DNA from 2 places in the Bradyrhizobium denitrificans genome. Region 2 is predicted to be linked to the other one. Evidence: riboswitches for the same ligand, from Rfam matches in the RefSeq annotation. Region 2 holds a riboswitch; the other holds the start of a gene.

Region 1 (3,446 bases), on a different contig from region 2:
GTTCGAGGCCTGCGGAGAAGCGGATGAAGCCTTCGCTGATGCCGAGTTCGGCGCGCGCCTCCGGCGACAGCCGCTGATGCGTCGTCGTCGCGGGATGCGTGACCAGCGTCTTGGAGTCGCCGAGATTGTTGGAGATGCGCGCGAGCTTGAGGCCGTTGAGCGTGCGGAACGCGCCGGCCTTGCCGCCCTTGACCTCGAAGCCGACCAGGGTCGAGCCGGCGCGCATCTGCTTCCTGACGGTCGCGGCCTGCGGATGGTCCTCGCGGCCCGGATAGATCAGCCGCGAGATCTTCGGATGCGTCGCGAGAAAATCCGCAACCTTCGCCGCGTTCTCGGTCTGCGCGCGAACGCGGACGGCCAGCGTCTCCAGGCCCTTGAGCAGCACCCAGGCGTTAAAGGGCGAGATCGACGGGCCGGTCTGGCGCATGAAATTGTGGATGTGCTCGGCGATGAAGGCCTCCGACGACAGGATCACGCCGCCCAGGCAGCGGCCCTGGCCGTCGATATGCTTGGTCGCGGAGTACACGACGACATCGGCGCCGAGCGCGAGCGGGCTCTGCCAGATCGGCGTTGCGAACACATTGTCGACGATCAGCCGCGCGCCGTGGGCATGCGCGATCTCGGCGATCGCCGGAATGTCCATCACGTCGAGCGTCGGATTGGTCGGGCTCTCCAGGAAGAACGATTTCGTGTTCGGCCGGACCGCCTTCTGCCACTGGTCGAGATCGAGCCCGTCGACCAGCGTCGACTCGATGCCGTAGCGCGGCAGCAGGTCCTCGACGACGTAGCGGCAGGAGCCGAACAGCGCCTTCGCGGCAACGACGTGGTCGCCGGCGCGCAGCGGGGCCAGGATCGCGGTGGTCACTGCAGCCATGCCGGTGGCCGCGGAACGGCAGGCCTCGGCGCCTTCGAGCTCGATCATGCGGCGCTCGAACATCGCCGTGGTCGGGTTGGAAAAGCGCGAATAGATGAAGCCGGGATCCTCGCCCTTGAAGCGCGCCTCGCATTCCTCGGCGGTGGCGTAGACGAAACCTTGCGTCAGGTAGAGCGCCTCGGCGGTCTCGCCGAATTCGGAACGCAAGCTGCCGGAATGCACCAGCCGGGTTTCGGGGCGATATTGGGCGAACGACGCGGGCGCCTTCGCGGGGGACTTCGACATGTGACCTCCATCGTGACCGCCGCCTCCGGCGACGGGCACAAAAAAACCGGCCTGGGATAACTCCTCACGGCCGGGATCACATTCGTCCCCGGCCTGTTTAGCGACTTATTTAACGTGGCTGCAAGCCGGCCGGCTCAAATCACCACGGGATAAGTGCTGCTCTTAGTCGTAACCGACCTTTCCGTCAAGCCAGCCATCGGATAACCGGTAAAAAGACCCTATATAGGCTCGATAAGCCGCCGTTCCGGCGCCTGCAAAGGATCAGGTCTTGCCGTTTTCGCTCCCTCCCGACGCCCATGGCATCCTGCCCGATCGCATGATCGTGGCGATGACCGAGGCCGGCCTGATCATCCCGGAATATGATTTCGTCGAGAGCCAGATCCAGCCGGCGAGCCTGGACCTGCGGCTCGGCGACGTCGCCTACCGGGTGCGCGCGAGCTTTTTGCCGGGGCCGGGATCGACGGTGGCCGAACGCATCGACGAGCTGAAGCTGCATGAGTTCGCGCTCGCGGATGGCGCGGTGCTGGAGACCAACTGCGTCTACATCGTGCCGCTGCTGGAGAGCCTGGCGCTGCCCAAGGATATCGTGGCTGCGGCCAATCCGAAGAGCTCGACCGGCCGCCTCGACGTGTTCACCCGCGTGATCGCCGACGGCACCCGCCGCTTCGACATGATCGGCGCCGGCTATCATGGCCCGCTTTATGCCGAGATCAGTCCCAAGACGTTTCCCGTCTTGTTGCGCGAAGGCTCCCGCCTGTCCCAGGTCCGCTTCCGCTACCGCGACGCGGTGCTGACGGAGGCGGAGCTGAACGCGCTGCATCGGGCCGAGCGGCTGGTCGATCGCGATGATGCCGATCTCGCCGGCGGCGTGGCGCTGTCGGTCGATCTGTCGGGCGCCAATGCCAATGGCTATGTCGGCTATCGCGCCAAGCGTCATACCGGCGTGGTCGATGTCGACCGCCGTGGCGGCTATGCGGTCGAGGAGTTCTGGGAGCCGATCAGGGCGCGGCCCGATGGCAGCCTGATACTCGATCCCGGCGAGTTCTACATCCTGGCCTCCAAAGAGGCCGTCCAGGTGCCGCCGGACTACGCCGCGGAAATGGTGCCGTTCGATCCGCTGGTGGGCGAGTTTCGCGTGCATTATGCCGGCTTCTTCGACCCCGGCTTCGGCTATGCCGGTGCGGGCGGGCAGGGCGCGCGCGCCGTGCTCGAGGTGCGCTCGCGCGAGGTGCCGTTCATTCTCGAGCACGGCCAGATCGTCGGCCGTCTCGTCTATGAGAAGATGCTGGCGCGCCCGGATGCGATGTATGGCAGTCGCATCGGCTCGAACTACCAGGCCCAGGGGCTCAAGCTCTCCAAGCATTTCCGCAGCTGAAGATCGTCCTCTTGGTCAAGAGCACGCCCGGCGCCATTGACGCCGGGCTGTGCTGTCGGCTCTCTGCCTCAGACGATATGCAGCTGCGACTGATGTGCCAGCAGCGCCGCGACCGAAACGTGATCGAGCGTCAACGTGTCGTGCGCCGCGTCCGCAATCACGGCGTTGCCGTGGCCATCGTCATGGATCGCGGCCAGCAGAGCCTGCTGGCTTGCGAACAGGCCCGGGCTGAATGCGATCGTATTGCGCGCCGGATCGAAGTCGGTGATGCGGATATCCCCGAAATGCGAGGCGAAGACGAACGCATCATGCCCGGCGTCGAATCGCACCAACGGATCGCCGACGCTTGCGATGGCCGACGCCGTGCCTGCGCCCGCCACGCTGATCGTGGCTCCACCCTTGCCGTCGCCAGCGAAGTGGAAGCGGTCCAGCGTGTGCAGCCCATCATAGCTCGCCGAGGCGCTCAATGTCAGGCTATGGCCGTCATAGCTTGCGGGCGCATTGTCCCGCCAGCCGGTCGACCAGACCACGGCTGCATTGAGGTTCAGTGGCACGCCGATGATACCATCATGGTTGAGATCCTGATGGAAGGCCAGCTCCGCCGTCTCGAGCTCGGCGCTCGTGCCGGCCACTTTCTCGAACGGCTTGCTGACGAGATTGCCGAGCGGGTCGACGGTCCAGACGCTGTAGAGTTCAGACCCTTGCAGCTTCCACGCGACCTGATAGCCGTTCGCCGTGGCTTCGGCGCCGATCGGAACCCAGCCGTTCTGCAATCCGGCGATGACCGGCTTGCCGTTGGCCTTCAGCTCGATGCTGCCCCATCCTCCGATCTGAGTGATGAAGTAGTTGATGCCGTGCTGCGACAGGCTGGTGTTGCCGCTGAACTCCACCAGCACGTCGGCATAGGCTTTG
Region 2 (3,446 bases):
GGTGCGCGGCGTCACCGCGGCGAGGATCGCATCGACGTCGGTGCGGTACTCCGTCTCCGCAGCGACCACGTTCTTGGCGCCGCAGGCCATGGTGGCGATCGGGTAGACCAGAAAGCCGTGCGCGGTGGAGATCGCCTCGTCGCCTTGGCTGAGGAAGGTGTGCGCCAGCAGATTGAGGATCTCGTCGGAGCCGGCGCCGCAGACGATGCGGTCGGGATCGAGGCCGTAGGTGCGGCCGATCGCCTCGCGCAGCACCCGCGACGTCCCCTCGGGATAATCTTCAAGATGGCCGGCGGCGCTCTTGAACGCCTCGATCGCTTTCGGCGAAGGGCCGAACGGCGTCTCGTTGGCTGACAGCTTGAACACCTTGCGGCCCGGCTCGGGGATCGGGCTCTTGCCCGGCGTATAGGGCGCAATGTCGAGAATGCCGGGATTCGGCACGGGGCGGGACATCATGAACTCCGGACGATGATCACTGGCGCAGCGCGTCTCAGCTCGGAACCGTATAGCGTTTGGCATGGCCGCCGACGAGGGCCGCCGAGCGTACCGAGGCGCCCGCCGCGATCAGGGCCGCCTTGATGCTGTCCAGGTTGGACGGCGCCTCGATCGACACCAGCAGCGCGGCGCTGTCGAAGGCGGTATCGGGCACCGCAATGACGTCGGCGAGCGGCGACAAGGCGCGCGACACCTGCGCATTCCAGCCGGAGACGCGGATGCTCCAGGTCTCGACCTCCAAGACCAGCGCGTCGTCGGCAACCCGCGACACCGCGAACACCGGCAGTGCCGCCGGATGGTCGGCGCGCTCGATGAAGGGCATCCGCGCGATGATCTTCGGCGCGCCGGCGGGCTCCAGCGTGATCCACCACGGCGTATGGCCCGAACTCGTCGACACCAGCGCGAGATCGCCTTTCGAGCGCGCCACCGCTTCGACGGCAGCCTGCGCGCTGAAATGCGCCACATACGGGACCACGAAGCCGAAATGGAACCGGGCCGAATCGCGCATCGCGGATTCGCCGACCGAGACGTCGGCATGCACCGAGAACGGCGCCTGGACATAGGTGAAGGTCGACACGATCACGCGCCAGATGCCCTCGACGGTGTCGAGCGGCAGGATGCCGCGATGGCGCTGCACCAGGCGGCGCATCATGTCGGCCTCACGGGCCGGGCGGAACGCCGACCCGACCTCCTGCGTCTTCTTGACCTTGATCAGCCGGTCGATGATGTCGGCCCGGTTCATCAGCAACTGATGGACCTGCTCGTCGATCGCGTCGATCTCCTTGCGCAGATCGGCAAGCGAGGGCGGGGCGGGCGGCGGGTTCGACATGGTCGCGGTCACTCTTCGTGGGCCACGGGGGAACGCGCGGCCGCTGGGAATGGATGCCGTTCTGTCCGATGCGCCGGGCCTACGCAACAGCAAGTTTACCTTGTGCGGCCTAGGCTTGGCTGGATTGCAGCCGTGGAGTGCCCGATCGGCGGTCAACCCCTGCTTGCCTTGACGAGGAGCGCCCGCGGGACTAGTTTCTGCTCGTTCCGTGGTCATTTGAGCCGGCCGGCTTGCAGCCACGTTAAACAATTCGCTAAACAGGCCGGGGACGTTATCGATCCCGGCCGAACCCCAGTTCAGGCCGGGTTTTTCATGGCCTGATATGTCACGTGGTTCGGGAGCCCTGGCCGGATGGCCGGGGTGAAAGACATGACAGGCCTGACGCCGAAATCCACATCCTCGCTGCGCACGATCGCGCCCGAGGAGCGCTCGCACGAGGTCGACCATCCGAGCTCGCTGGTCGCGCAGTTCGGCGCCGACAAGCCGCTCAAGCTCGATTGCGGCGTCGACCTGTCGCCGTTCCAGATTGCCTACCAGACCTATGGCGAACTCAATGCCGACAAGTCCAACGCGGTCCTGATCTGCCACGCGCTGACCGGCGATCAGCACGTCGCCAACCGGCATCCGGTCACCGGCAAGCCCGGATGGTGGGAGACGCTGGTCGGCAAGGGGCGGCCGCTCGACCCCAGCCGCTATTTCATCGTCTGCTCCAACGTGATCGGCGGCTGCATGGGCTCGACCGGGCCGGCCTCGCTCAATCCCGCGACCGGCAAGGTCTGGGGCCTCGACTTCCCGATCATCACCATCCCCGACATGGTGCGGGCACAGGCGATGCTGATCGATCATCTCGGCATCGACACCTTGTTCGCCGTGGTCGGCGGCTCGATGGGCGGCATGCAGGCGCTGCAATGGACGGTGGCCTATCCGCAGCGCGTATTCGCCACCTTGGCGATCGCCTGCGCGACGCGGCACTCGGCGCAGAACATCGCCTTCCACGAGCTCGGCCGCCAGGCCGTGATGGCCGATCCCGACTGGGATCATGGCCGCTACGGCGACAAGGGCGTCCATCCGCATCGCGGGCTTGCGGTGGCGCGGATGGCCGCGCACATCACTTATCTCTCGGACGCCGCGCTGCATCGCAAGTTCGGCCGCCGCATGCAGGATCGCGAACTGCCGACCTTCTCGTTCGACGCCGATTTCCAGGTCGAGAGCTATCTGCGTTACCAGGGCTCGTCCTTCGTCGAGCGCTTCGACGCCAATTCCTATCTCTATCTGACGCGCGCGATGGACTATTTCGACATCGCCGCGGACCATGACGGCGTGCTGGCGGCGGCGTTCCGCGGCATCAAGACCCGCTTCTGCGTGGTGTCCTTCACCAGTGACTGGCTGTTCCCGACCTCGGAATCGCGGGCGCTGGTGCATGCGCTCAACGCGTCCAGCGCGCGGGTCTCGTTCGCTGAGATCGAGACCGACAAGGGCCACGACGCGTTCCTGCTCGATGTCCCCGAGTTCTTCGACATCGCCAGCGCGTTCCTCGATTCCGCTGGCAAGGCGCGCGGCCTCAAGGTCGCGAACGGAGGCTGACCCATGAGCCTGCAGGGTGTGTTGCCGCTGAACGGCTTTTCCGGCGGCGAGGTGCTGGCCTATCGGCCCGATCATCTCCTGGTCGCCGGCATGGTCGAGCGCGGCTCCAAGGTGCTCGACATCGGCTGCGGCGACGGCGACCTGCTGCAGCTCCTGGAGAGTCGGGGCATTGACGGCCGCGGCATCGAGCTGTCGCGCGAGGGCGTCAATCACTGCGTCGCCAAGGGGCTCGCGGTGGTGCAGGGCGACGCCGATACCGATCTCGTCGACTATCCCGACGATGCCTTCGACTATGTGATCCTGTCGCAGACGCTGCAGGCGACGCGCCGGCCCAAGGCCGTGCTCGAGAACCTGCTGCGCATCGGCCGCCGCGCCATCGTCACGTTCCCGAATTTCGGCTTCTGGCGGCTGCGCCTGCAATTGCTCGTCGGCGGCCACATGCCGCGCACCGACAATCTGCCCTTCACCTGGTACGACACGCCCAACATCCATTTCTGCACCATCAAGGACTTCGTCCAGCTGTGCGACGAGATCGGCG

Evidence for each region. A riboswitch is a leader RNA that binds a small molecule or an ion and turns the genes downstream of it on or off. The one in region 2 is predicted to bind S-adenosylmethionine.
Region 1: it holds a riboswitch for S-adenosylmethionine, as region 2 does, so the genes downstream of both, HL671_RS00820 (O-succinylhomoserine sulfhydrylase) here and metX (homoserine O-acetyltransferase MetX) in region 2, are expected to answer to the same signal.

The regions. Positions count from the first base shown of each region.
Region 1 is NZ_JABFDP010000001.1:204,536-207,981, forward strand. It holds gene HL671_RS00820 (O-succinylhomoserine sulfhydrylase) at 1-1,159, opposite strand, end outside; SAM riboswitch at 1,236-1,315, opposite strand; gene HL671_RS00825 (2'-deoxycytidine 5'-triphosphate deaminase) at 1,428-2,534, shown strand; gene HL671_RS00830 (S8 family serine peptidase) at 2,603-3,446, opposite strand, start outside.
Region 2 is NZ_JABFDP010000031.1:11,588-15,033, reverse strand. It holds gene hisC (histidinol-phosphate transaminase) at 1-453, opposite strand, end outside; gene HL671_RS29710 (chorismate mutase) at 491-1,324, opposite strand; SAM riboswitch at 1,523-1,602, shown strand; gene metX (homoserine O-acetyltransferase MetX) at 1,694-2,908, shown strand; gene metW (methionine biosynthesis protein MetW) at 2,912-3,446, shown strand, end outside.